3 regions of the Kitasatospora sp. NBC_01560 genome follow, and region 2 is predicted to be linked to each of the others. Evidence: riboswitches for the same ligand, from Rfam matches in the RefSeq annotation. Region 2 holds a riboswitch; each other region holds the start of a gene.
What was found. A riboswitch is a leader RNA that binds a small molecule or an ion and turns the genes downstream of it on or off. The one in region 2 is predicted to bind thiamine pyrophosphate.
Positions count from the first base shown of each region.

Region 1: another riboswitch for thiamine pyrophosphate. It lies ahead of thiO (glycine oxidase ThiO); the one in region 2 lies ahead of thiC (phosphomethylpyrimidine synthase ThiC).
Region 3: another riboswitch for thiamine pyrophosphate. It lies ahead of OH807_RS22165 (purine-cytosine permease family protein); the one in region 2 lies ahead of thiC (phosphomethylpyrimidine synthase ThiC).

Region 1 covers NZ_CP109364.1:3,004,321-3,009,951, forward strand. The annotation lists gene OH807_RS12850 (NAD(P)/FAD-dependent oxidoreductase) at 1-999, opposite strand, end outside; TPP riboswitch at 1,118-1,230, shown strand; gene thiO (glycine oxidase ThiO) at 1,225-2,391, shown strand; gene thiS (sulfur carrier protein ThiS) at 2,388-2,597, shown strand; gene OH807_RS12865 (thiazole synthase) at 2,729-3,505, shown strand; gene pknB (Stk1 family PASTA domain-containing Ser/Thr kinase) at 3,645-5,462, shown strand; gene OH807_RS12875 (FAD-binding oxidoreductase) at 5,625-5,631, shown strand, end outside.
Region 2 covers NZ_CP109364.1:4,821,816-4,827,446, forward strand. The annotation lists gene OH807_RS21055 (ice-binding family protein) at 1-781, opposite strand, end outside; gene OH807_RS21060 (hypothetical protein) at 1,195-1,650, shown strand; gene OH807_RS21065 (hypothetical protein) at 1,993-2,481, opposite strand; gene thiC (phosphomethylpyrimidine synthase ThiC) at 2,619-4,427, opposite strand; TPP riboswitch at 4,423-4,557, opposite strand; gene OH807_RS21075 (hypothetical protein) at 4,717-4,923, shown strand; gene OH807_RS21080 (flotillin family protein) at 5,027-5,631, shown strand, end outside.
Region 3 covers NZ_CP109364.1:5,069,253-5,074,883, forward strand. The annotation lists gene OH807_RS22155 (ATP-binding protein) at 1-599, opposite strand, end outside; gene OH807_RS22160 (glycerophosphodiester phosphodiesterase family protein) at 977-1,819, opposite strand; gene OH807_RS22165 (purine-cytosine permease family protein) at 1,920-3,419, opposite strand; TPP riboswitch at 3,412-3,560, opposite strand; gene OH807_RS22170 (S1C family serine protease) at 3,941-5,631, shown strand, end outside.

The sequences.
Region 1 (5,631 bases), 1.8 Mb from region 2:
CTCGTCCCCCTCGCGGTGGCGCCCGGCGTACTGCACCGTCCGGCCGAACTGCTCCGACCAGAAGTACGGCACCGGGTCGTACGGCACGTCCGCGCCCAGCACCGCGGCGGCGGCCGCCTCGCCGGACTGCAGCGCGTGGTCCCAGTGCTGGACGGTCAGCCGGGCGCCGGTGCGGGCGGACGGGTAGCTCGCGCAGTCCCCCGCCGCGTGGACGCCGGGCAGGTTGGTGCGCAGCCGCTCGTCCACCAGGACGGCGCCGGCCGCGTCGAGCTCGATCCCGGAGCCGGCCAGCCAGTCCGTCGCCGGGCGCGCCCCGATGCCGACCACCACCTCGTCGGCGGGCAGGCGCGAGCCGTCGGCCAGCAGGACGGCGCCGGGCTCGACGGCCGCGACGGCGGCCCCGCAGCGCAGCTCGACCCCGGCCTCGGCGTACCAGGCGGCCATCGCGCGGCCGATCCCGGCCGGCAGCGCGCCGGGGACGGGCGCCGGGCCGGCCTCCACCACCGTCACCTCGCAGCCGGCCGCGCGGGCCGCCGTGGCCACCTCGGCGCCGATCCAGCCCGCACCGACCAGCACCAGCCGCAGGCCGGGGCGGAGCAGGGCGCGCAGCGCCAGGGCGTCGTCCAGGGTGTGCAGCAGGTGTGCGCGCTCGGCACCGGGCAGGACGCGCGGCGCGGCGCCGGTGGCGATCACCAGGGCGCCGTAGGGCAGGTCGCCGCCGTCGGTGTGCAGCACTCCCGGGGTGAGCCCGGTGGCCCGGCGGCCGGTGAGCAGCTCGATGCCCAGGTGCGGGTAGTCGATGTCGAGGGTGGTGGCGTCGGCCTTGCCGAGCAGCACCTCCTTGGAGAGCGGCGGCCGGTCGTAGGGCGCGTGCGGCTCCTCGCCGACCAGCACGATCCGCCCCCGCCAGCCGCCCCGGCGCAGCCCCGACGCGCACTGCGCCCCGGCCAGCCCGGCGCCGACCACCACCACCTGATCCGTCCCGCTCAGCTCTGCCACGCCGTCACTGTACTGGCGCCCCGGCGGGCGCCGTCCGCCACCGCCCGGGCCGCCGGCGGGCCCGCTGTCCACCCTTCGTACGCGCCTTCGGCGGCGGCAGGGCCCGGAGTTAAGGTGGGGGCACCATCACGGGAGCCCGGCGGACCGGGCTGAGAGGCGGGCTGGAACGGCCTGCGACCGTCCGAACCTGATCCGGGTCATACCGGCGAAGGGAGAGCAGCGACTTTGACACGCTTGGCACCGGGCAGCCATGCCGACGTGCTGGTGATCGGCGGGGGCATCATCGGCCTCGCCGTCGCCTGGCGGGCGGCGCAACGCGGGCTGCGGATCGTCGTGGCCGACCCCTCCCCCGGCGGCGGCGCCGCCCGGGTCGCGGCCGGCATGCTCGCACCCGTCACCGAACTCCAGTACGGCGAGGAGCCGCTGCTGCGCCTCGGGATGGCCTCCAACCAGCGGTACGCGGCCTTCGCCGCCGAACTCGAAGAGGCGAGCGGCGGGCAGGACACCGGCTACCGGCAGTGCGGCACGCTGGCCGTCGCGCTCGACGCCGACGACCGCGCGGAGCTGCGCGAGCTGCACGCCTTCCACCTGCGGCTCGGCCTGGACTCGCAGTGGCTGACCGGCCGGGAGGCGCGCCGGCTGGAGCCGATGCTCGCCCCGGGCGTCCGCGGCGGCCTGCACGTCGCCGACGACCACCAGGTGGACGGCCGCCGGCTGCTCACGGCGCTGCTGCGGGCCGGCGAGGCCGCGGGCGTGGCCGTCCGGCCCAGCGCGGCGGCCGAGCTGCTGGTCGAGGACGGCCGGGCGGTCGGTGCCCGGCTCGGCACCGGCGAGACGGTCACCGCCGACCGGGTCGTGCTCGCCGCCGGCCCGGACAGCCACCGGCTGCCCGGCCTGCCCGCCGGCGTGCTGCCGGCGATCCGCCCGGTGAAGGGCCAGATCCTGCGGCTGCGGATCCCGCCCGCGTACCGGCCGTTCCTCAGCCGCAACGTCCGCGCGGTGGTCCGCGGACAGCACCTGTACCTGGTGCCGCGGGAGAACGGCGAGCTGGTGATCGGCGCGACCTCCGAGGAGCAGGGCTACGACACCACCGTCACCGCCGGCGGGGTGTACGAGCTGCTGCGCGACGCCCACGAGCTGGTCCCCGGCATCACCGAGCTGCCGCTGGTGGAGACGTCCGTCGGGCTGCGCCCCGGCTCCCCGGACAACGCGCCGCTGCTCGGCCCGACCGCCCTGCCCGGCCTGGTCGCCGCCACCGGCCACTACCGCAACGGCGTGCTGCTCACCCCGGTGACCGCCGACCTGCTCGCCGAGTACCTGGCCTCCGGCACGACGCCGGAGCTCGCCGCACCGTTCTCCCCCACTCGCTTCACCACAGAGGTCCCCGCATGAGCGACATCCCCCTCACCGTCAACGGCGAGCCCCGCCAGGTACCCGCCGCGACCACCCTCGCCGAGGTGGTGGCCACCCTCAGCCGGGCCAACACCGGCGTCGCCGCCGCGCTCAACGAGGCCGTGGTGCCCCGCGGTTCGTGGCCGCTCACGGAGCTCGCGCCGGGCGACCGGATCGAGATCCTCACCGCCGTGCAGGGGGGCTGACCGTGAGCGCCCCGCTCCGCACCGACACCCCTGCCGCCCCAGCCACCCCTGCCGCCCCAGCCACCCCTGCCGCCCCAGCCACCCCTGCCGGCCCGACCGGCGCCGCCGGTGACGACAAGGACCTCCTCAGCATCGCCGGCACCACCTTCGGCTCGCGCCTGATCATGGGCACCGGCGGCGCCCCCAGCCTGGAGATCCTGGAGCAGGCCCTGCGGGTCTCCGGCACCGAGCTGACCACGGTGGCGATGCGCCGGGTCGACGCCACCACCCAGGGCTCCGTGCTGGACGTACTGACCCGCAACGGCATCCGGATCCTGCCGAACACGGCCGGCTGCTTCACCGCCGGCGAGGCCGTGCTGACCGCCCGGCTGGCCCGCGAGGCGCTGGGCACCGACTGGGTGAAGCTGGAGGTGATCGCTGACGAGCGGACCCTGCTGCCGGACCCGATCGAGCTCCTGGACGCCGCCGAGACGCTGGTCGACGACGGCTTCACCGTCCTGCCCTACACCAACGACGACCCGGTGCTGGCGCGCAAGCTGGAGGACGTCGGCTGCGCGGCGATCATGCCGCTCGGCTCGCCGATCGGCTCCGGCCTGGGCATCCGCAACCCGCACAACTTCCAGCTGATCGTGGAGGGCGCGGGCGTCCCGGTGATCCTGGACGCCGGTGCGGGCACCGCCTCGGACGTCGCCCTGGCGATGGAGCTGGGCTGCGCCGCCGTGATGCTCGCCTCCGCGGTGACCCGCGCCCAGGATCCGGTGCTGATGGCCGGGGCGATGCGGCACGCCGCCGAGGCCGGCCGCATGGCCCACCGGGCCGGCCGCATCCCGCGGCGGTTCCACGCCGAGGCGTCCTCCGCGATGGCCGGCCGGGCGGACCTCGACACCCGCGAGCGCCCGGCGTTCTGACCGGCCGCCCGGGCCCGCCGTCCGGTGGGCCCGGGCCGGGCTGGCCGGGCCGGCGGCGCACTGTCACAGCCCGGCCACGAACGCCCCGCGCGGAGCCGCGGGAGGGCCGCGTCGACGGCGCCACCACTAGACTCGCCGGGTGGACAAGGCGGACATGGCACTGCACGACCCCCTGACCGGCACCCTGCTCGACGGGCGGTACCTGGTCGGACAGCGGATCGCGGCCGGCGGGATGTCCACCGTCTACCGGGGGACGGACACCCGGCTCGACCGGGTCGTCGCCCTCAAGGTGATGCACCCCGCGCTGGCCGGCGACGACGGCTTCACCGGCCGGTTCATCCGCGAGGCCAAGGCAGTGGCCCGGCTCGCCCACCCCAACGTCGTCAACGTCTTCGACCAGGGCGCGGACGGCGGCCACGTCTTCCTCGCCATGGAGTACGTGCCCGGCCGGACCTTGCGCGACCTGCTGCGCGACCGCGGCGCACTCTCCATCCGGGCCGCCCTGGACGTCCTGGAGCCGGTGCTCGCCGCGCTCGGCGCCGCCCACCGGGCCGGCCTGGTGCACCGCGACGTCAAGCCGGAGAACGTCCTGATCACCGACGGCGGGCTGGTCAAGGTCGCCGACTTCGGCCTGGTCCGGGTGCTGAACGCCCCGGACGGCGCGGCCGCCTCCGGCACCGCGACGACCGGCACCGTCCTGGGCACCGTCTCCTACCTGGCCCCCGAGCAGATCCGGCCCGGCGCCGACACCGACCAGCGGGTGGACGTCTACGCGGCCGGCATCCTGCTGTACGAGATGCTCACCGGCCACCGCCCGCACACCGGCGAGAACCCCGTCCAGGTGATGTACCGCCACCTGCACGAGGACGTGCCCGCGCCCTCGGCCACCGTGCCGGGCGTCGTGCCCGAGCTGGACGCGATAGTGACCGGCGCCTGCGCCCGCGACCCGCAGGCCCGCCCGTTCGACGCGGTCGAGCTGCTGGCCGCCCTGCAGCGGGCACGCCGGGCGCTCACCCCGGACCAGCTGGACGCCGAGCCGCCCGCCTCCACCCGGTCCAGCCCGCAGTACCCGACCAACGAGCCGACCTCGGTGATCCGCCCCGCCGCCGCCCGGGCCGCCGCCCGGCCGGACGCCGGGCCCGCCGCGGGCCCGGTCGAGCGGACCAGTGTGCTGGACGTCCCGCCCGAGGTGATGGACCAGCTGCTCACCGAGCCGCGCCCGTACGACGAACCGCCGCCGCCGGCGCGGGCCCGGCGGGCCGGCCGGCCGCGCCGGCTCCCCCGCCGGCCGCTGATCTGGGTCTCCGTGCTGGCGGCGCTGGCGCTGCTGGTCGGCGGCACCACGTTCGCGCTCTCCGGCGCGCTGTACACGACCGTCCCGGCCGTGATCGGCAAGGACCGCGCCGAGGCGCAGCGGGTCCTGGACGCCGCGGGCATGCACGGGCGGTTCACCGAGGTGTACAGCGAGAGCGTCCCGGCCGGCCAGGTGATCTCCACCGATCCGGGGGTCGGCGCCCGGGCCCGCAAGAGCGACGCGGTCGGCGTCACCGTCTCCCGCGGCCCGAAGCGGATCGCCGTGCCGGAGCTGGCCGGCAAGCCGGCCGAGCAGGCCGCCGCCGCCCTGTCCGGCGTCCAGCTGGCGCGCGGCAACGTCACCGAGACGTACAACGACACCGTGCCGGAGGGCGCGGTGATCAGCAGCTCGCCGGCGGCCGGCCAGCAGCTGCCGGAGAACACGCCGGTCTCGCTGGTGGTCAGCAAGGGCATGGTGCCCGTCCCGGACGTGACCGGCCTGTCCAAGGAGGACGCCGCCAAGGCCCTGCAGGCCGCCGGCTTCGCGATGCAGAGCAGCGGCGTCAACCTGTTCGGTACCGGCAAGGTGTCCGGGCAGTCCCCCGCCGCGGGCGAGCGCCGCCCGCAGCACACCGTGGTGACGGTCAACTTCCCGTTCATCTGAGCCGGCCGGCCCCCGGGCCGCGCCGGGCCGTCGCGGGCGGGGCGGCGTAGCGTGGAAACCAGGCCTGCCCGGCCCCGCCTGCCGTCGAAGGGGGAGGGCTGCGGCGCCGGGACCTCCGGACGGGGCTGCGTGGCGGCCTGGTACCCAGAGGATGTGGTCGTCATGGCCG
Region 2 (5,631 bases):
CACTCGGTCCGGGCGGGCCGACGGTGCAGGCCGCCCTCGTGATGGTGTTGTCGTCCAGAGTGACGGCGCCGTTGCGGGCCAGGGCACGACCCTCGATCACCGAGGCATGGTTCACGCTGATGGACGTGAGGGCCAGGATGTTGCCCTTGAAGAAGGAGTTGACGTCGATGGTGGCGGAGCTACCGACCTGCCAGAACACATTGCAGGGCTGTGCTCCGTTGACCAGGCTGACGACGCTCGACGGAGCCGTGATGAGGGTGGAGCCGATCTGGAAGATGAAGACGGCGCTCGGGTCGCCCATCGCGTCGAGGGTGACGGTCCCGGTGAGGTTCAGCGACGAACTCGCCTTGTAGACGCCGGGTGTCAGCGTCAGGCCTCCGATGTCGCCGGGCGAGGTCAGGATGGCCGTGGGGGCCCGGCCGGCGGCATCGTTGTAGGCGATGACGAGGTCGGACTGGGCCTGCGCCGCCTGTGCGTCGTTGACGTGCTGGACCCCGTTCACGGCTCCGGGGGGAAAGCCCGTCACGCTGGTGCCCGGGAAGAGTCCCAGGTCTCCGTTGATGACGCTGGGGCCGGTGTTGGTGACGGTCGAACCCGCCAGGATCGCATAGCTGGTGTCAGTCCCCAGCCCCACCGGTGCCGTTGCGGCGTGTGCGGGGCTGGGGACCAGGCCGGCCGTCGCGAGCAACGTCAGTCCGGACAGCAGGACGGACGTCCCCGCGAGTCGAGTGCGTCTACGCCCTCGTCCCGGTGGAGCGGACAGCATGGCATCGACTGCCATAGGACAGGACCTTTCTTGTCGCCGTTGAACTCCGTCACCCGAAGAGGGCATTCGGAGCGCTGCTGGTGATTTCCGGTCGGGTCTCACGCCCCCGCACTCGCACCCGAGGGCCTTCGACGAGCGGAGCCGACCAGGACGGGTGATGGAGAGTCACCGACTCACTACACCGTGCAACAACAACATGAAAAGAAGAGACTAATAAAGATGCAACGGAGTGACGCACGGGGACCAATCGAGGAATGACCGCCACCTCGCAGCATCGTTCGTCTACGAACTTCATGCGGGCTCGAACTCCCTCGGCAGCCGCTGGCCGCCGGCCGCTCTCCGCCGGCTGCTCCGGTCGCCCCCAGCGCCATAGCAGTACCGTTTTTTCCTCTTGGCCGCGCCCAGGCCGGTGAATCACGTATCGCCCCGTGACCCCGATCGTTGGCCCGATCATGAACGACCTGACGAATACGCAGGAAGAGGCGCTCACTGCGGGCGACGCCGACGTCGGCACGGTGGCCGAGCGCTGCCGCGCCGCAGGTGGCCTGCTCAGGGTCACCCTCGGCGAACTGCGCGCGGAAGTCGGCTACCGAAGACTCGGCAAGTACGTCCTGGAAGAACTCGCCGAGCGTCTCACCGAAGAGGGGCTCGGCTGGTTCCCGACGTGGCGGCTCTCCCCGAGGGAGAACGGCGAGCCGCGGAAGGAACACGACCTGTGGGTGTTCGTCCGGGACAGCGGCCTGCGCTGCCAGGTCATCGACGCCGTCCAGGCTCCCGACGGCTCCGACGTCCCCACCGTCCTGAACGGCCTGCTCGCCGGCCGTCCCCAGGACCTCTCCCCGGAGCGCAAGCTCGGCCTCATTCGCGAAATCCTCGGGCTCTGACCCGCACCCGAGAAATCCGCGCACCGGATTGCGCCTGCGCACCCGAACGTTCGCGGCGCTGCGCCGGACACCCCTTTCGGGATCCCGGCGCAGCGCCTCGGCACCCTCCGTCGGTCCGCCGGCGGGAGGTAGACCTTGTTGCCCCGGGCGGCGAACTCCTCGGACTTGGCCCGCATCCCGGCCAGGGCCTCGGTGTCGTAGGCGGTACTGACGGCGGTGGAGCCGTCGCCGTGCTCCTCGCGGATCTGCTGGGAGATCTTCATCGACGACAACTTCAGCCCCCAGCCAGCACATTGGCTTCGTGGGTGGAGGGCTTGAGAGGAGTGCCCGCTTCTCCGGCGCCTACAGGCAGATCCAGCAATAGAGCTTCTCGCCAGCGCTGTGGGCGCGCCTGGCCAGTCGGATCAACTCTTCGGCCAGCGGCTGCATGTCTTCGACGCCGGCTGGGCGAAGCTCCTCCGTCTGCACCCACCTGGCGACGACCGTCGGCACATCCGCGTCGCTCACCTCTGCCAGCGTGTCCCGGACCGAGGCGGCAAGCTCGACCACCCACGGACCCGTGGCCCAGGGGTCGTCCTCGGCCTGCGGGCCGCCCGGTCCAGGCTCCGGGGTGGTCGGCCACACCGGACTCTCTTCCACGAGCCCTGCTTCCCACGGAACCTGACGGATGGCGGCGATCAGCTCCCCAAGCACAAGGTCCGGATCCAGGCGCTTGGCCTCGACCCCGTCGAAGTGGGGACTCCCACCGCCGACGAGCGGGCGGTCGTCCGCACCCTGCAGCACCCGTACGACCGAGGCCGCATCGGCTGCGCGAAAGTAGTCGGTCAACACGCCCACGGGTTCCTCCCCCACACGGTCCTTCGTCAGCCGACAGTAGACCAGGCACAACCGACACCAGCATCAACCGGAGCACCGCGCCGGGAAGCCCCCTCCTGCCTCCCGGTGCGGTGCCCCTATGAGCCGTGTTGTCAGTCCGCCAGCGGCAAGTACACCCGGTTACCCCGGGCCGCGAACTCCTCGGACTTGGCCTTCATGCCGGCTTCGGCCTCATCGTCGCTGGTCACGGCCATCTCGTCGCCGTAGGTGTCCATGATGCTTTTGCTGATCTTCATCGAGCAGAACTTCGGGCCGCACATCGAGCAGAAGTGCGCCGTCTTGGCGGGCTCGGCGGGGAGGGTCTCGTCGTGGAACGCGCGGGCCGTCTCCGGGTCGAGGGCCAGGTTGAACTGGTCCTCCCAGCGGAACTCGAACCGGGCGTCGGAGAGTGCGTCGTCCCACTCCTGGGCGCCGGGGTGGCCCTTGGCGAGGTCGGCGGCGTGGGCGGCGATCTTGTAGGTGATGACGCCGGTCTTCACGTCGTCCCGGTTGGGCAGGCCCAGGTGCTCCTTGGGCGTGACGTAGCAGAGCATCGCGGTGCCCCACCAGGCGATCATCGCGGCGCCGATGCCGGAGGTGATGTGGTCGTAGCCGGGCGCGACGTCGGTGGTGAGCGGGCCGAGCGTGTAGAACGGCGCCTCGTCGCAGATCTCCTTCTGGAGATCCATGTTCTCCCTGATCTTGTTCATCGGGACGTGGCCCGGGCCCTCGATCATCACCTGGACGTCCCGCTCGCGGGCGATCCGGCCCAGCTCGCCGAGGGTCTGCAGCTCGGCGAACTGCGCCTCGTCGTTGGCGTCGGCGACGGAGCCGGGGCGCAGCCCGTCACCGAGCGAGAAGGTGACGTCGTAGCTCGCGAGGATGTCGCAGAGCTCCTCGAAATTCGTGTAGAGGAAGTTCTCCTGGTGGTGCGCCAGGCACCAGGCGGCCATGATCGAGCCGCCGCGCGAGACGATGCCGGTCTTGCGGCGGGCCGTCATCGGCACGTAGCGCAGCAGCACGCCGGCGTGCACCGTCATGTAGTCGACGCCCTGCTCGCACTGCTCGATGACGGTGTCGCGGTAGACGGCCCAGCTGAGCTCCTCGGCCTTGCCGTCGACCTTCTCCAGTGCCTGGTAGAGCGGCACCGTCCCGATCGGCACGGGGGAGTTGCGCAGGATCCACTCGCGGGTGGTGTGGATGTTGCGGCCGGTGGAGAGGTCCATCACGGTGTCGGCGCCCCAGCGGGTGGCCCAGGTCATCTTCTCCACCTCCTCCTCGATCGAGGAGGTGACGGCGGAGTTGCCGATGTTGGCGTTGATCTTCACCAGGAAGTTGGTGCCGATGATCGCCGGCTCCACCTCGGGGTGGTTCACGTTGACCGGGATGACGGCGCGGCCGCGGGCCACCTCGGCGCGGACGTACTCGGGCGCCAGGCCCTCGCGCAGGGCAACGAACTCCATCTCGGGGGTCACCACGCCGCGCTTGGCGTAGGCGAGTTGGCTGACGGCGGCGCCGTCGCGGCCGCGCAGCGGACGACGCGGGCGGCCGGGGAAGACGGCGTCGAGGTTGCGCAGGTTCCCGCCGCGCGGCGAGGTGTGCTTGATGCCGTCGTCCTCGGGGCGGGCCTCGCGGCCGTCGTACTCCTCGGCGTCGCCGCGCTGGCGGATCCAGGAGTCACGCAGCGGCGGCAGCCCGCGCCGGACGTCGGGCTGGTACGCCGGGTCGGTGTACGGGCCGGAGGTGTCGTACAGCGGAACGGTGCGGCCGTTGGTGAGCACGACCTCGCGGTAGGGCACCCGCAGGTCGGGACGGGATCCGTCGCGGTAGGCCTTGCGCCAGGCCGGGGTCGGGTAGCCGGTGCCCGCGCTGCTGACGGCGGCGTTCCGGGCAGACTTCGGCTGTGCATCGAACGTGGTCATCAGACCCTCTACTCCCTACGCCGGCATTACCCGGTCAGGTTCCTGCGGTCGGCGCAGCGTTCGGTTCGTCCGACGACGTCCCGGTCAGCGCCCTCTCAGCCCGGTGCTCCGAGCTCCCGTGTCCGCAGGCGGTGTTGCCTGCGCATGACGTCCAACACCGTAGCGAGCGAATCGCCGCTGGTCCAGAGGGGGTCCACGGGCGGGGATCGCGGCGGCGGGGCCGCCGGGTCGGCTCCGGGCGGGCACACTGGCAGTCGGGCGGGCAGCAGGGCGACGAGGGAGGGCCGCAGTGATCGGGAGTGCCGGGCGGGTCAGCGGGGCGGTCGGGGCGGGGCTGGTCGGCGAGGTGATGGTGCACGTCCCGGAGCGGCAGGGGACGGAGGCGTTCCTCGCCTACCTGGCCGTACCGGGCGAGCGGTTGGCGATCGGGACGCCGGTGGTGGTGATCGAGTACCACCCGCCGCGGACGGTCTACGTGGCGCCGGTGCTGCCGTGACAGGGTTGTGACAGACCGTCACGTCGGTTCCCTTCTCTTCGGGTTGTGCCGGGCGGACAATCCGTAACGGCACATCTCATGTGCCGGAAGGGGGAGTTGAACCATGCTGTTTACCATCGTCGGGGCGGGCCTCGCGGTACTGCTGGTGGGGATCACGCTCTTCAAACTCATGTGGCGGGTGGCCGAGCCCAACGAGGCGCTGATCATCTCGGGCTCCCGGCACCGGACCGAGGGGGTCGGTGACGGGCTGGGGTTCCGGATCGTCACCGGGCGCGGCACCTTCGTCACACCGGGCCTGCAGGGGGTACGCAGGCTCTCGCTGGACCTCAACGAGGCCGAGCTGGACGTCGAATGCGTCACCACCCAGGGCATCCCGGTCCGGGTCAAGGGTGTGGTGATCTTCAAGATCGGCGACGACGACGTGTCGATCGCCAACGCCGCACGGCGCTTCCTCGACCAGCAGAAGCTGATCAGCCAGCGCGTCCACAACGTCTTCGCCGGCCACCTGCGCTCGATCGTCGGCGGGCTCACCGTCGAGGACATGATCCGCGACCGGGAGCGGCTCACCGGGGAGACCAGGGCCGCGTCCGGGCTGGAGATGGAGAAGCTCGGGCTGATCATCGACACCCTGCAGATCCAGGAGATCATCGACCCGACCGGCTACATCAAGAACCTCGCCATCCCGCACGCCGCCGCCGTCCAGCGGGA
Region 3 (5,631 bases), 250 kb from region 2:
CACACCGTCACCTCGCCGGGCGCGTCGCGCACGCCCCAGTCGCTCGCCAGCTGGCCGACAATGCTCAGCCCGCGGCCGCCGCGCGAGGTCAGCGACGGGCCGGCCGGGGCCGGCCGGGTCTGCGCCCCGCCGTCGGTCACCTCCAGGGTGAGGACCCCGTCCGCGTGCATCTGCCAGCGCACCAGGACGCCGCCGTCTCCCTCGCCGCCGCCCGGGCCGTCGGCCGGCCGGTCGGGGGCGTCGGCCCGGGACGGGGCCTGGGACGGTGCCGGGGACCGGTGCTGCGCGGTCTCCCGGTTCGTCGTCCGGGTGTGACCGCCCGGTGCGGCGGCCGTCCCGGAGGGGACGCCGACCAGCACCTGGTCGACCACCTCGACGTGGGCACTGCGACCGAGCACAGGCAGCGGGCCGAGCGGCCGGGCGTAACGACAAGCATTGCTCAGTAGTTCGGAAAGGATCAGAACAGCATCATCAATGACCGGTTCCGGTATCTCCCGGTCACCGAGATCTCGACGCAGTCGGCGCCGTGCGACCCCGACACTCGCTGGGCCGTGCGGCACTGCCATGGTCGATGAAGTCGGCACTTCACGCGCCACCATCAACGCCACCCCCGGACCTCCTTCAGCGTATGCCGAGGGATGGATGCCCCTTGGTAATGGGTCGGAAACGACTGCGCGACGATCCTGCGCGGACATTTCAAACCGTGCGACCCACTGTGCCCGGCTGGTGATTCGGTGCTCACCCTCCGTTGTGAAAGCGGATAATCTCCGGCAAAAAACGACGGCGGAAGGTTTGAGTCCCTACCAGGACGATCGGCCGGCGGGCTCGCCCGGGTGATCGGCGCGGGCGTGTGACCGATGTGGTCAACCGTGGGCGAACGGTTCCTCCGGCCCGACCGGAATGGCGTGGAGGCGCCGGTCCGGAGGCGGTGGTCCGGAGGCGGTGGAAACCGGTCCCGGCCGGGTGGCGGGCCGGGTCAGCGGCCGAGCTGCGCCAGCACCTCCGCCGGGCGGTTGGTGATGATCGCCGACACCCCCAGCTCCAGGCAGAGCTCGACATCGGCCGGCTCGTCCACGGTCCAGACGTGCACCTGGTGGCCCAGCTCGCGCAGCCGCGTCACCAGGCGGGGCCGGGCCCGCACCAGGTCGATGCCCGGACCGGCGATCCGGGCCCCGCCCGGCAGCGTCGCGCCCGGCCGCAGCCGGCCCTGGAGCGGCAGCATCCGCTCGAACAGGAAGACCCGCGGGTACTCCGGTGCCGAGGCGGCCACCCGGGTCAGGGCCAGCGCCGAGAAGCTCATGATCCGGGCCTTCGGGCGGTCGTCCCCGCGCGGCTCCCCGGCCGGCTGCGCGCCGCGGATGCCGAAGCGGTCGAGCATCTGCAGCAGCTCGGCCTCGACCCGCCCCCGGAAGCGGACCGGGTGCTTGGTCTCGATCGCCAGGTCCACCGGCCGTCCGCAGTCCGCGACCAGCTCCAGCAGGCTCTCCAGCCGCAGGACGCCGCGCAGCTCCGGGTCGGCGCTCGGCACGCCGGTCTTCCAGGCGCCGAAGTCGTGTGCCTCCAGCTCCGCGAGGGTCATCGCCGAGACGGTGCCGCGGCCGTCCGAGACCCGGCCGATCCGGCGGTCGTGCACGCAGACCAGCTGCCCGTCGGCGGTCACCCGGACGTCGCATTCGAGCGCGTCGGCGCCCTCGTCGAGCGCACGGCGGTAGGCCGCGAGCGTGTGCTCGGGCAGCGCGTGCGAGGAACCGCGGTGGGCGATCACCTGGACGGACGGCGCGGTGCGCGCCGCCGTCGGGGAGAGGTCAGGGCTGGTCACACCGTCCACGATAGGCGGCGGATGTGACGCGAAGGCGAAGACGGCCCCAACCTGCGGGGCCGTCTTCGTTGCGTCGTCCCGGTCCGCCCGGCCCGGGGCGTCAGGCCGCGGTCGTCCGGCGGGTCAGCGGGGTGAGCGCCCAGGTGGCCAGGGCCGGCACCAGGAAGCCGAACAGCGAGGCCGAGGTCCACTCCTGCGGGGTGAAGTGCAGCGCCTCCTGGGCGGAGGTCCAGAAGTCCGTCCACCAGCCGGCGATCGCGGTCGGCGCGATCAGCTGGTAGACCGCGAAGCCGAGCGCCCACGGCAGCAGCATCAGCCAGCGGGACGGCGCGTCGTCGGCGAGGTTCCACCCGCGCCGGCCGGCGCCGAGGAAGTAGTCCACCGCCAGCACCGCGAACATCGGCACGAACACCGAGCCGATCAGCCCCAGGAAGGCGTAGTAGGAGTCGGTGAACTCGGTGATCTGCAGGGCGAGCACGGTGATCAGCAGGCCCGTCCCGCCGGTCAGCACCCGGCGGTCCACCTTCGGCAGCAGGTTGTGCACCGACATCGCGGTCGAGTACACGTTGGCGAAGGACTGGTCGGTCTCGCGCAGCACCAGGACGAGCAGGAACAGCCAGCCGGCCCAGACGCCCAGGAACGAGTCGAAGATCTTCGTCGCGTCGCCGCCGGACTGCAGCAGCGCGAACAGCCCGAGCACGTAGCACCAGACCTGGGCGAGGGTGTAGCCGGAGAAGCTGCCCCAGAACGCGGCGCGCGGGGTGCGCGAGTGCCGGGTGTAGTCGGCGGCCAGCGGGACGAAGGAGATCGAGACGGCGATCATCGCGTCGGTGGCCTTCAGGAAGCCGTGCCAGTTGCCGGCGCCCGGGTCCGGCACGCCGTTGCGGCCCAGCTGGACGGTGAAGTAGACCATCGCGACCGCCACCGCCGCGGCGACGAAGCGGCGCAGGACCGCGATCGCGCCGAGCGGCCAGATGGTCAGCGCGGTGGTCACCGCGCCCGCCAGCACGACGAACACCCAGCGGTAGCCCTCGGTGTGCACGACGGTCTGCGCGCCCATCGCGATGACCAGCAGCTCGTACACGCCCCAGCCGATGCACTGGACGATGTTCAGCACGGTCGGGACGTACGACAGCCGGGTGCCGAACAGGCCGCGCAGGTTCGCCATCGCCGGCGCACCGGTGCGCGCGCCGATCAGCGCGGCCACACCCAGCATCGCGGTGCCGACCACGGTGCCGGCCACGATCGCGGTGATCGCGGCGGCCAGTGACAGCTCGCTGCCCGGTGCGCCCAGCACGGTGGCGGCGGTGGTGAAGCCGATCAGGCTGACGCCGAGGTTCATCCAGAGCGCGAAGTGGTCGCGGAAGCGCAGCGTGCGCGGCGGTGCGGTGTCCAGCACCAGCGGCGCCTCGACCCGCTCGGCCCGCTCCGGCCGGTCCAGCACGGTGGTCGCGGCCGGCGCGCCGGAGACGGTGGTGGCGGTGCCGGCGGGGGAACCGGAGACGGTGGCCGCCGCGTCGGAGTGAACGGTCGTGGACGACTCGGAGAAATCCTTGGACGACGGCGCGCCCGAAGAAGAGGATGGCGAAGCAGGCGGCATGGCCGATACTCCCTACGCCGGCATTACCCGGACAGGTTCCGGCGGTCTGCGCCCCCTCGACGGTCCGTCCACGGATGCCGTGGCGTACGGTCGACCGGCGCACTCTCAGCCTGGTGGGTCCAAGCTCCCGCGTGTCAGTTTGGAGCGACAGGCTAACCGGCGCCGGGATGAACGCCAAGGCCGGACGCCCGGCGGTCCGCATCGCGGGACGTCGTGCGCGACGTCGTGCGGGACGGGGTCGGGAGGGGCCGGGAGTCGTCCGCGGCGCCGCCGGCGCACCCGGTGCAGGCTGTGCCGGTCGCTGCCGGGACACTCGGGCAGCCGCTTCGGCAGGTGCTCCGGCGGTCACGTCGGCGGCCGTTCCGGGGGCTGTTCCGGTGGCCGTTCCGGGGGGCGCCCGGGCGGGTGCTGTCGGACCGGGCTAAGGATTCTTATGAGTTCTTCAGAAGGCTCCTTACGGCAATCGAATCGAGTGTGCGAAAAACTATGGTTGTTGGTCCTGTCAGCTATGGAGGTCGTCCGTGAGCACCGAGCGCGAGGTTGGGTCCACCGGGCCGCAGGGGGAGCAGCCCTCCGACGGCCCGGGGGTGGTGGGTCCCGCTCCTGACGGCCCGGCGCAGTCCGCGCCCGCACGTCCCACCCCCGCAGAGGTGACCGAGGCCGACTACCCGCTGACCGACGCCGGGGGGCCCGCCCCGGCCGCGGGCGGGTCCAACCCGACCCTGGCGTTCAGCAAGGTGCCCGCGCCCGAGCCGGCCGCCGCCCCGGCGCCCGCGGCCCCCGCCGCAGCGCCCGTCGCGGCCGACAGCGGGTACATCGACGCCCCGCCGCCGGTCCTGCCGCCCGCCCCGCCGGCGCAGGCCGCCCACGGGGCGCCCGCCGCCCCGGCCGGCAACCCCTACGCCACCCCGGCCGCCCCCGGCGCCCCGGTGGCCCCGCCCGCACCTGCCGCCCCGGTGGCCGCGGCCGCTCCGGCCCACGACCCGTACGGTGCTCCGGCGGCGCCCGGCCAGCACCACCCGTTCGGCGCCGGCCAGCCGCTCGGCGGCTGGGCGATGCACGACACCACCTCCGGCGGCGCCGGCACCCCCGGCGGCCCGGGCTACCCGGGCGGCCCGCTCGGCTACCCGGCCGACTACCCCGGTGCCCCCGGGCCCGGCGGCCCGCGCAAGAAGCGCGGCGGCCTGATCGCCCTGGTCGCGGCCGTCGCCCTGGTGGCCGGTGTGGCCGGCGGCGCGCTCGGCGTCACCATCGCCGACCGCAACGACAGCAGCATCTCCGCCGCGGACGACCACAAGAGCACCACCGTGCAGGCCAACAGCCCGCAGAAGAACGAGCCCGCCCCCGGCTCCGTCGCCGGCATCGCGCAGAAGGCGCTGCCCAGCGTCGTCACCATCAAGGCGCAGGGCAACGGCGAGTCCGGCACCGGCACCGGCTTCGTCTTCGACACCGAGGGCCACATCCTCACCAACAACCACGTCGTCGCGCCCGCCTCCAACGGCGGCAAGCTGACCGTCAAGTTCGCCGACGGCACCTCCTACGGCGCCTCCGTGCTCGGTCGCGCCGAGGGCTACGACGTCGCCGTCGTCAAGCTCGACACCCCGCCGAAGGGCAAGCTGACGCCCCTTCCGCTGGCCGACTCCGACAAGGTCAACGTCGGGGACTCCACCATCGCCATCGGTGCCCCGTACGGCCTGGAGTCCACCGTCACCACCGGCATCATCAGCGCCAAGGACCGCCCGGTCGCGTCCGGCGACGAGACCGGCGCGCAGTCCTCGTACATGAACGCCCTGCAGACCGACGCCTCCATCAACCCCGGCAACTCCGGCGGCCCGCTGCTGGACGCCGGCGGCGCGGTGATGGGCATCAACTCGGCGATCCAGTCCAACACCTCCAGCACCGGCCGGGCCGGCAGCATCGGCCTCGGCTTCGCCATCCCGATCAACCAGGCGAAGTGGGTCGCAGAGACCCTCATCAAGAGCGGCAAGCCGGTCTACGCCAAGCTCGACGTGCTGCGCAACGACGACTACAAGGGCGACGGCGCCCAGATCCAGACCCGCGACATCCAGGGCACCCCCGCCGTCACCCCCGGCGGCGCCGCCGACAAGGCCGGCCTCAAGCCCGGCGACGTCATCACCAAGCTCGGCGGCAGCCCGATCGAGAACGGTCCCGCCCTGGTCAGCAAGATCTGGACGCACAAGCCCGGCGAGAC